Regions from separate parts of the Halanaerobium saccharolyticum subsp. saccharolyticum DSM 6643 genome, predicted to be linked through region 2. Evidence: riboswitches for the same ligand, from Rfam matches in the RefSeq annotation. Region 2 holds a riboswitch; the other holds the start of a gene.
The links. A riboswitch is a leader RNA that binds a small molecule or an ion and turns the genes downstream of it on or off. The one in region 2 is predicted to bind cyclic di-GMP.

Region 1 (8,038 bases), 370 kb from region 2:
CAAAATAAAAGAAAGTTTATATATTTTTTATATTCTTACATTGACATTTTGTTCCAATTGCAAACCAATTAACTTATATTATTAACTTATATTAAATGAATCAAAAATGTTCTTGCCAATCCTAAGAAAACAAAGAACCCAAAAACATCTGTCACAGTTGTTAAAAATATTGCTGAAGCTAAAGCAGGATCAATCCCTAGCGACTGCAGTGATAGTGGAATTAAAAAGCCAAACATACCTGCTATTAATAAATTTAGAATCATAGCAAAGAAAATTATAATTCCTAAATAATAATTTCCATACATCAAATAAAGAATAAAACCTGTAACTAAACCTGTGGCCGCACCATTGATTATACCAACCATGGCTTCTTTAAATAGCAACATCCAATTGTCCTTAAAATCAATTTCTCCTAAAGCTATACCTCTTATTACAATCGAAAGTGTTTGAGTACCAGCATTTCCACCCATACCAGCAACTATTGGCATTGCTGCAGCTAAAGCAACAACCTGAGAAATAACATCCTCAAATATTGCTACAGTAAATGTTGCTAAAAATGCAGTTGCCAAATTAATGAACATCCAGGGTAATCTACTTTTAACAGATTGGAGTAGTGTTGTATCCGATCTTTCTTCTTCATCTACCCCGTGCATTTTATATAAATCCTCAGTATTCTCTGCCTCTATTACATCAATAATATCATCAACAGTGATAATTCCAATTAATATATCATTTTTATTTATAACTGGTATTACAGTTAAGTCATATTTTGCTACCTGCTGAGCAACTATTTCCTGGTCAACATCAGCGGTAACTTTAACAATATTGTCATCCATCAATTCTTCTAATATTTTATCATCATCAGAACTTAAAATATCTCTTAAATCAACACTACCAACTAATTTTTTTCTATCATCAGAAACATAAATAGTATCAATAATTTCTGTATCAGGGGCTATATTTTTTATTTTTTTTAAAGCCTCTGTTGTTGTTAAGTTTTTATTTAATAAGAGATATTCGGTGGTCATTATACCACCAGCAGATTCTTTGTCATATCCCAGCAGATTTTTTACTACTAATGCGTCATCTTGTTTCATGTGACGCAGCAATTCTTTGCGCTTTTGAATAGTTAACAAACCTAAAATATCAGTTATATCATCAGCTGCCATATGAGAAAAAATATCAATTATTTCTTGCGAACTTTTGCTTTTCAAAATATCAATTTGTAAGTCTTTTTCTGATTCTTCAAAGATATCAGCAAGATCTTCTGTTTCTAATAATTTAGTAAAATTGTTAATCTCTGAAGCTTCTAATTCTGATAATGCCTCAGCAATATCTATTGGATGATTATCTTCAATCCAATCTTCTTTAACATTTTTTTCTTGATTTAAATAGTTATTAATTTCCTCTTTAATATTATCAATTTTATTTTCCATCTGATCACCTCTATCATAAAATCATTTTTTTGAAATTATCAGAAAAACTAAATTGAAGAGTTAAATTATTTGCCAGAACAACCATTATAAAACTTCAATCTATAAGTTATATAATTAATATTTTAGATAATCAATTAATTTTTGTCGTTGACTCAGCTCAAATTTTCCTGATTCAAGCTTCCAATATTGAGCAGATTTAGTTATCTCCCCAATATATTTAACTAAATGTGGATGACAGCTTAAAACAAATATCTGGTGCTGCTTTGCTAAATTAACAATTATTTTAGCTGTATTATATAAATGATTGCTGTCAAAATTAACGAGCGAATCATCTAAAACAATTGGTAATTTAGGTTTTATTTCTTTAATTCTACTAATTCTAACTGATAAAAAAAGCTGTTCTAAACTACCGCGGCTTAGCTGATTTACACTATTAAACTCCTTACCATCAGCAGTAATAGTTTTAAACTCTGAACTTTCTAAGTCATCAGCTGTTTCTAATTTTTTATAATATTTATCACTAATTTTAGCCAGTATATCGGAAGCAGGCTTTAATAGTTCAGTTTCTGCTTTTTCAACCATTCTTGCTCTTAATTTCTTTAAAATAAAATAAACACTTTTATTGACAGCATATCTTTGAGCTTTTTTCTCTAAATTATTTTGAGCTTGATTAATTTTTGCTTGCGTATTTTCTATTTTTGTAGAACTAGAAAGAGCTTTAATATCATTTTTCAAAGTTGTTATTCTTTGCTCTACTTTATCTTTTTGTTTTTGCGAAAAATTCAAATCTTCAGTAAGGCTAATTTTTTCTTCTTCGACAGCTGCTAATGATGAAAAATTTCTGTAAAGCTTTAAAAAACTCTGATAATAATCTGCTGCTGGAGCTAATTTATTTAGGGTTTCTTTAATTTTATCTGAAGCTTTTAAAGTATATTCTAATTGAGATTTTTTATTTTGATACTCGTCTTTAATCTTTTTGTATTCAGTAGATTTTTCTGCCATTTTATAATAAGCATCTAATCTAATTTCAAGATTTTCTCCTTTTTTAAAATCATTCAAAAAATCTTCAATATCATTAATTAAATGGTTTAACTCTTGTTGTTTATCAGAAAAATCAGCAGCCATTTTTTTTAATTTAGTTAACAGTTCTAAATCTTTAAATAAATACTCTGCTTGCTTAATTAATTGATCAGTTTGTTCAATTTTTATAGTTTTAATATTGAATTTTCGATTACAATATACATCTGCTTTTTTAATTAAGTTATATATTTTTTCTAAATCAGTAATTATTTCCTCTTTAAGTTTATCGTTTTCTTTGTCATCTGTTTTTAATTTATTATATCTTCTTTTTTTATCTTTTATTTCTAAAAAATAAGATTTCAGATAATTAAAATTTTGATCTTCATCAGTATTTTTAATTTTTAATGATTGAGCAATGTTTGTTAATTTTTTTTCAGTTAGCTTTAAACTATTTTTTTTCTCACTTAATTTTTTCTTTAAAGAATTCAGGTTATTTTCCTTTTGAATTAAATTATTTTTAAGGTTATCTGCTCTTTCTTTTTCTAATTTAGAACTCTTATAATTAGAATTATAATATATAAAAGCAGTTAAAGCTATAACTAGAGAAAAATACTTAATTTGACTGTAGTTGATAAAGATAGATGATGTTAGTATAATCATTGATAAAACCAAAATAGAATAAGTTTTTTTCAAGATAGAAGCTGGTTGCTTATAATTAATATCAGTCAGCTCTGTTTCAGTTTTTTCAATATCGAGCTCTAATCTATCAATTTCAGCTGTGATACTCTTAATTTTAGATTTCAGTTCATCATTTTTTCTTAAATTATTATTTAAAGTTTCCTGATTTAATAAATCTAAATTAATCTCATCTAAGTTTGTTAAAGGGTTTTCCCAGTTAGAATTTAAATTATTACACTCTAAAATTAAAGCTTGATATTCAGTATTTATTTTATTATTTTGAGTACTAAAATTTTTAATTTTTTCATTTAATAAATCAACTTTTTGGTGATAATTATTAATTTCAATATTTTTTGATCTTATGAAATTCAAAAAGTCTGCTAAGGTATCACTCTTAATTGATTTAATTAACTCATTTTTAGAAGTCTGCAGTTCATCTTTCTTTAAATCAAGTCTTTGTTTATAATCAGATATTTTATCCAAATTTATAAAATTAATATTATTATTTTTTACTGTTGACTGTTCTAATTTTAGTTTTAAATTCTCTACTTTATTAAGAGTAGAATAATTGTTTTTTAAGAGATCCAAAATAAAAATTTTATCTTCAAGTTGGCCAATATTATTTTTTAGTTTTTTTGATTTTTCTTCAGCTTTTTTTAACTCTTCTCTTTTTTTATTAAATTCTTTTATTTCTAAAAGTGCTTGATCTCTTATTTCCTCTGCTTCTTTAATCTCATTATAATATGGTTTAAATGAAGCAACAGAAGGATCTCCCAAAATCCCTCCAATATTTTTAGCAGAATTAAAATATTTATCTGCAAGTTCGGGTACTTTAACCAATTCTGAAAGCCCTGCCCCCATTAGAACAGAATAAAGACGTTTTTCTTTCTTTTTCCCATCTGCAATTTTAGATAATTTTTGAAGTTCATTTAAACTAATTGTAAATAACTGCTGATAACTAAGCTGATCTAAATGATTGAAAAGTTCAGCAGATTCAATTTTATTTTCATCTTGGTCAATAACCTCAGGTGCAGCATAACCATTTAAAAATAATTTATAATCTTTATTTTCTCTTTCAATTTCAGTTTCAATATAATATTGATTGCTTGCTGGCGGAATAGAATTATTTTGAGGTAAACCATAGGGCAGATGACGCAATAATTTTAAAAAAGTACTTTTACCTGCTCTATTTTTACCACCAATAACTACTAGATTTTTTGAAATATCATTGAGATTCTGATTATTAAATATTCCAAAATCACGAATATATATATTTTTGTAAAACATTTAATCTCCGCCTTCTATTAATTCAGATATAATAATTTTTTCAACTTCTTCTAAAATATTTTTCTGCAGCTTTGAATCAGCATAAAATCTGTAGTTTGACCTGTCTTCTGCATTTTCATCTCCCTGCCAGATTTGACCCCATTCGGCAAGTAATTCCTGGTTCAGCTCATTATCAGTTAAAAGATCATTAATCAATTGATTAATATTTTGGTAAAGTTGACTGCTTTTTTTAAGTTCTTCTAAATTTTTTAATGGTTTAGCTGTTCTTAATATTAGAGAGTGAAGCCAAAGTGATGGACTTTCCCGGCTAAATTTGATCCTCATATCTTCCAGTAGAGTTTCTTCTAATTCTTCTCTGTTATCAGCTACATATTGATGGACAGGAGTTCTGCCCACAATATTTAAACGTATTACAGCTGCTTTAATTTTATATTTTCTTGATTTGTTATTAATCTTAATATTATTAAATTGTTTTTCTAATTTCTCATTTATCAATTGCTGTAATTTTGTAATATTATCTAATTCATTTTCTCTTTCTAGATCTACTACGATCTCTTTAAAAATAATAGGTGATAGGGGAACAAAATTTTCTTTTATTTTCAAATTAGAATCTACTTCTACTAATATGGCTCCTTTGCTGCCCTGTTCACTAATATTATGAGACTGTAAAGCACCTGGAAAATTAATAGAAGGGTCTTGGCTGAGCTTTTGATATTGATGTAGATGTCCCAGAGCCCAATAATGAATTTCATTTTTAGTTAATAATTCACTTTTATTAACTGGTACATAACGGTTATTATCCTTATTTAAGGCTGTATGTAGTAAGGCAATATTAAAAACAGATTTATCCGGCGCAGTATAATAATTATACATTGTTCTATTTTCAAATTTCTGCCTGTAAGACTGACCAATTATTCTAGCAGCCAGTTTATTATCTTTTTTATATTTTATAGTTTCGACTTTTTCACTAGAAAAATAATGTACATTTTCAGGTAGCTCAAAAACTTCATTTTCTATTCCCGCTGGATCATGATTACCAGATATAATATAAATTTTTATTTCATTTTCATTAAGGTACTGACACTGTTTTAAAAAGAATCGACTAGACTTAATTGATCTAGCTTCTCTATCATAAAGATCGCCAGCAATTAAAATAAAGTCAATTTCCTCTGCCACAGCTAATTCAACCAAGTTTTTAAAAGCCTGCTCAGTCGCGTTGATGAAAATATCTTTTACTTTACTATTTTTGGAACTATTACAGCTGAGCTTTTTACCTAAATGTACGTCTGCTGTATGAATAAATTTAATTGATTTTGACATTATAGCCTCCAAATTTAGCTGTAATCTCTTTCAGTTCTATTTTCCCATTTTACAAAAAACCAACTAAAAACAAAAATTTCTATTGTGAATTTAATAAATACAGCAAAATGTTCTATTAAGCTACTTTTAGTATAAATTAAACCTTCAATAGAACCCGGTATAGGTGCAACTGAACCAATTAGAGAAAATCCCCAGATTAAAAAAAATAGTTTTAACCATGCATAATCACTTTTAATAATTACATTATAAAAAGGATATAAAATAAATGCAAAAAAAGCACCTCTAAAAATCTGCCAAAATGATGCCATTCTGAAAATAGTCGACTTTGGAGATCGAAAATCAAAATAATCTCCTATATTAATAAAAACAGCATAATAATTTTGGAAATTTTTAAAGATAACACCAATAAAAATATAAATTAGTACATGAACAAGAATAAAACGAATTGTAAAATAGATAAATCTTTTAGATGGTTTTAACATTTCATTCCCCTTTTTCGTTAAATTTTATACTTGTTATTAATATTTCTATATAAAAGAATTAAATCCTGTAATTTATTTTAAATATAAATAAAGATTGACAGTTTAAAATATTAGGAATATAATTAATTATAGGAGAAAGTTTAAAAGCAAAACATTTAATAAAATGTTACGCAAAGCTATGGACCCACTAATTGGGCTGCCAGGCTGCCAGATCTCCTCTTTAAAAGTCTAGACTTTATTAAAGGGAGGGGTATCTTATGAAAAAGTTGAATATTTTGTTGGCAGTTTTTTTGGTCTTGGTAATGGTTTTTAGTGTTTCTCTTTCTGTCTTAGCATTAGCTGTTGATCCCGAACCTGGTCCTGAACCCGGTCCTGGTCCTGAGCCTGGTCCTGGTCCTGAACCTGAGCCTGATCCACCTACAAAAGGTAATAATGGTTTTGGTAATGGAGACCAAGATGCACCTGGAAATTCTGGAGGTCATAATAACGCAGAAAATGCTAATCCTCAAAGAGAATATCCTGGTAAATCGCAGCATTAAAAACAATAATTAAATTTCATAAAATAACCTGCAGTAATTACTGCAGGTTTTTCTTTTGAAAATATAATAAATATATTCCACTTTAAATTTTATTTTATTCTTTTTTTTCAAAACTTTCCCCGAAAATTAATTCTTCAGCTACATCACCAATAAAAGGTAATTTAAAAACTTCACCACTATAAGCTTTATACATCAGCAGCAACCAGAGAATTGTTCCAACAAATGTTATCAAAGAAGAAATCATAATTCCGATCACTGGAATTACTAAAATTAAAGAAGAGGCTATAAACAATGAAAAAAAGGTGATCAAGGACTGCATTGCATGAAAACGAACATGATTGTTTTCCTTTTCTATAAATAAAAAAATCAAACCCGTTACCCAGATACCTGCATAAGCTATAATAGACTCAACATTTTCATCCAGACCGAGACTGGTTTTTTTATGATACATAATTTTGAGATAATTATCTAATTAAGATAATATCTCTTCCCCCTTTCTCTCTAGTATTTATTTTTTTGAATTTTGTTTAACTTCTTCTAATATTATTTTAACATAATAAAATGATTTTAAAAAGCACTAACCATAATTAAAAAAAGGAAAACCCGCCTGTATTCTGATAAAGATAGTAGAATACAAGCGGGCTTTTTAATTAAATTATTATATTTATTTATTAAATTGTATATATTTTTACATTTTTATAGTTCTATAGTTTTAGTTATTCTAAAGTTTTAGCTATTCTAATTCTAAAATGAGCTCTCCAGATTCAAGTTGTTGCCCTGCTTTAGAATGAATAGCTGCCACAATACCATCAGCAGGCGCAGTTATATTGGTTTCCATTTTCATAGCCTCCATAATAACTAAACTCTGATTTTCCTTAACCTCTTCCCCTTCTTCTACTAATATTTCTACTATATTTCCGGGAAGACTGGCCCCTATTTCCATTTCATTTTTAGGATCAGCCATCTGTTTAATTGCAGAATCAGCTTTAGCTGTACTTGCTTCATCATAAATTTTGATTTCTCTTCTAAAACCATTAACTTCAAAAGCAAGTCTACGATAACCCTGGTCATCAACTTTTCCAATTTCTAGAAGTTTAACAACAAGAGTTTTACCTTCTTCAACTTTGATTTCACTAGTTTCTCCTTCACGCAGAGCATGGAAATAAACATCACTACCCATATGACTTAAATCACCATATTCTTCAAGATAATCTAAATAATCCTGATAAACTTTAGGATATAGTGCATATGCTAAAAGATCTTTTTGAGTTGGCTT
Region 2 (8,038 bases):
GGAGTAGTTACTGATTTAGGAATCATTGCTAATCCAACTCCCACATCTAATTTAAATAATTTTGTTAAATATATTATAGATACTATCCCAGTTAAAGTACCTGTAGTAATCCCAATCAAAATTGCTTTATAGTTTGTTTTTAAAAGTTCAAGTCTGTTATACAGCGGGACTGCTAATATTACAGTTGCTGGCCCTAAGAAAAAAGATAATAAATCTCCGCCTTGATTATATATTTCCAAATCAATATTGAAAGCTACTAAAATAGATATTGTTAAAACTATGCTAACTAATAATGGATTAAACAAAGATAAATTTGTCTTTTTATTCAAGTAAATTCCTAACTCAAAAGTTAAAATAGAAATAATAAGCCCAAAGTAAGGCGTACTTATTAATTCTTCCATTAATTTTCCCTCCTCATAATAAACTGAATAGTTAAACCTGTAACCGCCATTATAATTATTGTAGAAGTGACTACTATTGTTAAAATAGCAAACCAATCTTCTTTTAATTGGTCTAAATTTTGTATCAAACTTACTCCTGGTGGAATAAAAAACAGTGCTAGATGATTTAACATAAATTCTGCAACTCGATCAATCATTTTTATTTTAATTAACCCTGTAGTAAGCAATACTAATAATAAAATCATTGCCAGAACATTTCCCGGAATAGGAGTTTTAAAGAAATGATTTATAATCTCTCCACTAAAAGCTATTAAAACCACAATTACAAATTGCCTAAAAATCTTCATTATTTTTATACACCTCCTTCATAAATTTAACTAATCTTATGATGGTCAGACCATCAGTACTCTATTAACTCTTTTCTAGATGAAAATCTAGATTCCTGCTTAATTTTTAAATTTTTTCAATATTATAAAAAATAAATAAATCACAAAAACTAATTGTACTACTCTTTAAGGTGATTTTCACATGAACCTCACCACCTAAATCATAGATTTAGATGGCGCTTCTAACTACTTCATATAGATTAAAACTCAACCTATATTACTAGGTTAGTTTACAAGATGTTTGGTTTTTAAGTCGCCTCCTAAGTTATTAGGATACCCTTAATCTTGAAGGATTGGCCACATATCCATTATCTCTCGCCTGTTTAATAGGTCTGAGAATACATTTATTTTTTAGGTATTTGCGAAGAATGTTAAGACTGCCATTCTGATCTGCATTAATTAATAGACCTTGATTAGTTTTAAAGAGACCTCTTTTAATTCTTCTGGATTTATTATAGTTGCTTTTATTTGTTTTTTCTAGATCTATTGCACTACAGCCAGAGGTATAACTTTCATTAATTTTAACAACTTTGATACCATTTAATTTAGCTTTATATTCAATTAGTTCTTTTAATCTTTGGATTGGTATTTGGACAAAAGATTTAAGCTTGCTGCTTTGCTTAATATTTTTTATATCTCCGATTACAATAGCAGAAACCTTATTTTCAACTGCGAGCTCAACTATTTTCCAACTTGCTTTATGGAGATAATCTCTAATATAATTTCTTCTCTTTAATCTGAGTCTTTTTATCTCGCTAGTATCTTTAATTTTACTGGTACCAAGCTGTTTCATTCTAATACTCTGCAGTCTTGCAATTTTTTTATTATAGTAAGCATTTTTAGATTTAATAGTTTTGCCATTGATAATATAACACTCAGAATTATTTTTAAATGTTAAGGTAGCTAAATTATCAAGCCCCAAATCTACTGCCATCATGTTGGATTTCTTACTTTCTTTTGCTTCTTTAACTTTGTAGATAATTAAAAGATACCATTTTTTAGAGATGTGATCCTGCTTGATCTTTATCTGCTGAACAGCATCTAAATCTACAATGCTTTGAACTGCTTCAGGCAGCTCAAAATTAAGGGCCTTCACATTATATTTAGATTGTATCTTTTTAGATAAGGACAAAAGCAATTTATCATCTCTAATTCTAATAGCTAAGTTGGTAAATATTATTTCGCAGGGGTTGCTGTTTAGATGTTTAAAATTTGGTGGTCCTGGCTGCCCTTTATATTTTTGAGGATTCTTATTATAATCTTTGAGAGAAGCAAAAAAACTTTTCCAGTCCTGAGCTAACTGTTTTAATGCCTGCTGTCTGTTATGAGAATGAAGGTATTCATTATGCCAGTTATTTTTAAACTGTTTTTCTAATTGAGTATAGACAGGTTTTTGCTCTTTATTATTTTTTACTTTATAATTAACTGTATTATATAATTTAGAGCAATGCCAGGCTAATTTCATAATTATCACTAACTGCTTATGGTTTAATTTAGGCTTAAATTTAAATGATAACCGCATTGATTTTTCACCTCCATTCTACTATAATTATACCATACATATGTTTGTATGTAAAAGAAAAAATGGAGTTTTAATTTTTATGAATAGAGACTTAAATAACAATTATTTAAGTTAGTCAATACATTAAAAACTGTATCTTCAAGACTTATCAAAAAGCAATATGAACAATATTTGAAAAAATATTATTGGAAGTCTGCTTTGTGGTCTAGGAGCTACTGTATTGTATCTACGGGTGGTGCTACTATTGAGATAATCAAAAAATATATTGAAAATCAAAGTAAATAGCCAATTCATCTCCACCCAATGCATAGCTTGGATGGAGTTTTCTTGGCAGTTTCAAATAAAAAAACCTGCCAATTAAGGCAGATTCTACTTTTTTAAATATTTAATTTAGATTGAGAGGTTCACGATGTTTCAATAGATGCCGACTGTGTTTTATTTTTCTTGATGTATTTCTTTATTAATCAATTTTTCAACATAATCAAGATGCGCTTTCATTGCTGCTGCTGCCTTTTCCGGAGCATGATCTTTAATCCCCTTAAAAATTTGCTGGTGCTGAAGAGCAAAGTCCTGCATTGTTTTTTCTGTTGAAACCAGCTTTGTTCTTGTATTTTTAATATGAAAATCCATAGCTTCCGAAATTGAGCGCATAAAAAAGAGAAGTACTTTATTGCCACTTGATCTGGCTATTGTATAATGAAACATCTTATCTGCATTAATGCTTTTGTCTTCATAACCTGAACTTGCTAGCAGATCATCAATATATCGCTTCATTTCTTTTATTTGAGAATCACTTGCTCTTTTTGCTGCTAATTTAACACAATCAATTTCTAAAACTCTTCGCATTTCAAGCAGTTCAGATGCTACATTATCATTTAAAAGTAGTATTAAAGATAGAGGATTAAAAACTTCTTCATCAAAGGAATCTCTAATAAATGTGCCTTCTCCTGGCCTACTCTCAATTAAACCAATCATTTCTAAAGCACTAAAAGCTTCTCTAATTGAAGCTCTACTAACACCCAACTCTTCTTTCAACTGCCTCTCTGAAGGAAGCTTATCTCCTTTTTTTAACTCTCCTTCATAAATCAACTCTCTTATTTGAGCAATAATCTGCTCATAAACTTTGTTGTTTTTTATCTGTTTAAATTCCATTATCCTGCCTCCAAAGTTAAAATTTGAATTTATCGCCAACTGATCCAAGTTTAACTCTTTCCCCAAATGCCTGTTTGAATTTGACGGCAGCTTCACGACCGGTGCAGTGTATGGGTACCAAAAGCTCAAAATCAATTTGAGAAAAATATTTTATCAGGTCTTCAATCTTATCGCTGCCGGCTCTTTTTAAATGCATACCACCAATAATTGCTCTAATTTTTTTATCTCCTACTTCAGCTATTATTTGATCAATAATATTTTTAACTCCTTTGTGACTGCAGCCTAACAAAATAACAAGACCACTTTCGCTTTCTAAATATAGAGAAGTATCATCATTAAAAAGATCAATCTTTTCTTTGTCATTTTCTTTAACTACGTATCTGGGATTTGTATAATTTTTAGGATCAGCCTGAATAACTCCTGTATTATAAATTCCTGGAGCCGCCATTGAATTATTTTCAGCAGCCTCAAAATTTTTTAACTCACTTTTTTGAAGAGCTGTACCAATAAATTCAAGTTCTTTTTCGGTTTTTTTATATTTCCCCATGAAAACTTCACTGTGAGCAAAAATTCTAAGCTCAGGTTTTAATTTTAATAATTCTTTTAAACCACCTGTATGATCATCATGCCCATGACTTAAAAATATAGTGTCAATTTCTTTTAAATCAATACCTAATTTTTTAGCATTACCAAAAAGCACTTTACCCTGACCGGTATCAAATAAATATTCTTTGCCATTATATTTAAAATAAAGGGAAAGACCATGTTCAGCCAACAAATCCCTCTTTTCAACATTATTTTCTGCTAAAATTGTTATTTCTAAATTTTTAGACATTGAATTCACCTCAATTTAGTTACTTTAAATCATTAAACAAATAAGTTGCTTCTAAATTATTAAATTCTCTAAAAAAATACGATTTCCTGCTTAAAGTTCTTTATATCAAGTATATATTATAAAGTTAAAGTTTTCCAATCCACAAAAAGGATTATCAGTTATAATCGAGAAGTTATAATTTAAGCTAATTAAAAATATAAATTTATCAAAGAAGGTGAAAAAAGGAATTATGAATAAAAAGAAAATCATATTTTTAATTTTAATTGCAGCAATTTTGATATTTTTTTCTTTCAATACAACTGCTCAAAACTTAAAAATACATTTCATTGATGTTGGCCAGGGAGATTCAATTCTAATTGAAGAAGCTGGTGGGAAAAATATTTTGGTAGACGGTGGTGATCGCGCTGATGAAATTGCAGCTGGAATTATTAATTATTTAAAAGACCAAAATATTAAAAAGTTAGATTACATAATTAGTACTCATCCTCATGCAGATCATATAGGAGGATTAGTTGATATTATTAACAACTTTGAAATCGGACAAATATGGGATAGTGGTAAAATTCACAGTTCTATGACTTATGAAAATTATTTAATTAAAATTGATCAAGAAAACATTGCCTTTGATACTCCCAGGCAGGGAGATAAATTTAGAATTGGCAAAAGTGAAATTATCTTTTTACATCCAGACCAAAAACTTGATAATTATGATTTAAACAATTCTTCGCTGGTTTTTGTACTAAAGTATGGTCAGCAAAATTTTTTATTTACCGGAGATATCGAAAAAGAAGTTGAAACAGAATTATTAGCTGAAAATCCTAATTTAAAAGCAGATATTATAAAGGTTCCTCACCATGGGAGTGATACTTCCAGCTTAGCAAGTTGGGTCAAGGTTTTAAAGCCTAAAATAGCTGTAATCCAGGTTGGAGAAAATCATTATGGACATCCAGCAGCAACGGTTATTAAACTTTATCAAAATCAAGGGGCTCAGGTATATAGAAATGATTTGAATGGAAATGTTGTAATTACTGCTGATGGCAAAAATTATACTGTTAAAATAGATAAAATTGCTAATAACATAATGTCTGACAAAAATATTAGTCAAAAGCAAAATTATTCAAAAAAAGTAAAAAAAGAGTTAATTAATATTAATGCTGCAGATGCTTCAACTTTAGATATACTCTGGGGAATAGGGCCTGCTACTGCTAATAAAATTATTGAGTATCGAAGTGAAAATGGTCCCTTTGAAAAACTTGAAGAAATTAAAAATGTTGATGGAATTGATGATGGCAAATTTGACCATTGGCATGATAAAATTACTGTTGAGTGAAACTTTTTAACTTATACCCGGTACTGAAAAGGTATTGTACTTAAAACACATAAAAATATGAAAGGATGGTTTTATGAAAGTAACAGTTGATAAAATTGAAAATGATAAGGCAAGGCTTTTAATTCGCCCTGATGAAAAAGAAGAATTCTATTTGCCCCTAGCTAAACTGCCAAAAGGGACTGCAGAAGGGAGTATCTTAGAAATGAATTTTGAATTAAACGAAGACGAAAAAAAAGCCGCCGAAAAAAGAGTCGGCAGCCTGTTAGATAAACTTAAAAATAAGAAGAGCTGAAATTAATCAGCTCTTTTTTTATTATTTAAATTTAATATAATTCTGGAACAAGACTATGTCTTAAATCCAAAGCTAAGTTTTCAATTGCAGTTCTAGAACTTTGATCTAAAATAAATTTCAAATCAAAAGTTATTTGCTGCACACCATTTTTACCGCTAAATTTTGCTGTAGTAGAATTTAAATTCTGCCATTCATAATCACTTTGATTACTTTTCCTAATCATTATTTTAGAATTCAAATTTTTATTATTCAAACGCAAATGCCATTTTGTATTACTTAAAATATTTAGTTTTAAAGCTTCTTCAATTACAATTTCTTTGCTGCCATTATAATTACTCATTAAATATGAATAATTTATATTGGGTTCTTCAATAATTTCAAGACGTTGAAATATAGGAATCTTTGCTCTTACTAAAACTCTAGCTTCACGCCTAAGTTGATCCTCATTATCAGCAGCAGCTTCAACAAAATTAGTTGTCGAAAAAACACTAAAAATTAAGAGTAAAAAGACAAAAATCCTTAACCCTGTACTTCTCAAGTTAAATTTCATTATTTCCTCCTTTTAGCAGCCGGCTATCTCAAGTTGAGATCCTTAGCTTTGTGTCACTGCCTCAAAGCAGTTTTACCCTTTAAAAGAGGGCTGAAAAATAAAAATCCTGTCATATATTAAATGACAGGTCAAGCTTGCCCCTTGCCAGGTAGTTTCACAACCATTGTTTGAAAACATTAGGTCTGAAAACTTTGCGCCTCTATCCTTTCGGATTGAGTTGCCCTTTTCTGTCAGGTTAATTCTTATTTGATTTAATTATATCAGCTTGAAAATTAAAATCAAGTAATTTTTGGTAAATATTTAAAAAGGTGAATTGAAAATTACAAAATGTTAGGTTTTGATTTTCTAGACATTAAAAAATGGCGGTAAGCCTATTATGACCTACCACCATTTATATTAATTTTATTCAATTTTAATTATTTATTCTTCTCTCAGTTATTTACTTATGGACGCATTGAATCAAATAGCAGATCTGAGAATTCAGTATTCTGCATCATTCCATTAAATGCTTCTGCTCCTTCACCATAAGCAAAGACTGGTACTGAGTTAAGTGTGTGTCCACCAGTAGAGGAATTAGCTCTAATGCGAGAACTTAGAACTCCTGCCTGATACTCTTGAGCAATAACAGAGCCGATCTCCCATCCTACAAGATAGGTATACTTGAGATTACCTTCTTCATCTACAACTTTCTCATTGAAACTGGCAACTTCTGTATCGGATAAAGAAATATTTGCATATTCTTCAAATACTGACTTAACACTCTCTACAGTAAATCCATTCCCATTTTCTTTAGCTGTCATCTGTGCAGCCATATATTCTGGAGAAACATCAATGTTCATTAAAGCTTCTTTATTAATTGGTTCAGATACTGAAAAACCAAGAGTTTCATGGTCAGCTGTTACAATAACTAAAGTATCTCCATTTTCCTCAGCAAAATCCATTGCTGCTCTTACACTGGCATCAAAATCAAGAGTTTCAGCTACAACGCCAGGGATATCTGCTGCATGAGATGCATGGTCAATTCTGGCACCTTCTGCCATTAAGAAAAATCCATCTTCATCTTCAGAAAGTACTTCTAGAGCCTTTTTAGTCATTGCTTCCATTGAAGGTTCATTAGAACCAACATCATCACGATCATTAACATAGTTCATATATGAATCATTAAATAAACCAAGAAGCTTTCCATCCATGGCAATAACTTTTTCTAATTGAGTTTTATCAGATACATACTGATAACCGTTTTCTTTAGCTTTAGCGATTAAATTTTCGCCAGCTTCTTCTTCCATAAAGTCTTCACGGCCACCACCAAGCATTACATCTACACCATTATTAATAGCCTGCTTGGCAATTTCTCCACCCATACCTCTATCTTCAACTGAGGCAATAAAGGCAGCTGGAGTTGCATCAGTTACAGTATTTGTACTGATTACACCTGTAGCTTTGTTTCTAACCTGAGCAAAGTCTAATACAGAATCCAGTTCAGCACCATTTTTATTCATAGCAATTGCACCATTATATACCTTATGGCCTGTTGCCATTGCAGTACCGGCTGCAGCTGAATCTGTAACTC

Region 1: another riboswitch for cyclic di-GMP. It lies ahead of HSACCH_RS13965 (hypothetical protein); the one in region 2 lies ahead of HSACCH_RS11570 (hypothetical protein).

Annotation. Positions count from the first base shown of each region.
Region 1 is NZ_CAUI01000023.1:674,329-682,366, forward strand. It holds gene mgtE (magnesium transporter) at 87-1,436, opposite strand; gene HSACCH_RS13270 (AAA family ATPase) at 1,551-4,421, opposite strand; gene HSACCH_RS13275 (metallophosphoesterase family protein) at 4,422-5,741, opposite strand; gene HSACCH_RS13280 (hypothetical protein) at 5,756-6,223, opposite strand; cyclic di-GMP riboswitch class I at 6,359-6,435, shown strand; gene HSACCH_RS13965 (hypothetical protein) at 6,481-6,762, shown strand; gene HSACCH_RS13290 (DUF4870 domain-containing protein) at 6,857-7,213, opposite strand; gene HSACCH_RS13295 (pyruvate carboxylase) at 7,496-8,038, opposite strand, start outside.
Region 2 is NZ_CAUI01000023.1:303,105-311,142, forward strand. It holds gene HSACCH_RS11535 (LrgB family protein) at 1-401, opposite strand, end outside; gene HSACCH_RS11540 (CidA/LrgA family protein) at 401-748, opposite strand; gene HSACCH_RS11545 (RNA-guided endonuclease InsQ/TnpB family protein) at 1,056-2,309, opposite strand; partial or broken gene HSACCH_RS14325 (transposase) at 2,427-2,594, shown strand; gene HSACCH_RS11550 (FadR/GntR family transcriptional regulator) at 2,745-3,461, opposite strand; gene HSACCH_RS11555 (MBL fold metallo-hydrolase) at 3,478-4,296, opposite strand; gene HSACCH_RS11560 (MBL fold metallo-hydrolase) at 4,526-5,626, shown strand; gene HSACCH_RS11565 (DUF3006 domain-containing protein) at 5,700-5,918, shown strand; gene HSACCH_RS11570 (hypothetical protein) at 5,950-6,468, opposite strand; cyclic di-GMP riboswitch class I at 6,480-6,555, opposite strand; cyclic di-GMP riboswitch class I at 6,613-6,700, opposite strand; gene HSACCH_RS11575 (alkaline phosphatase) at 6,912-8,038, opposite strand, start outside.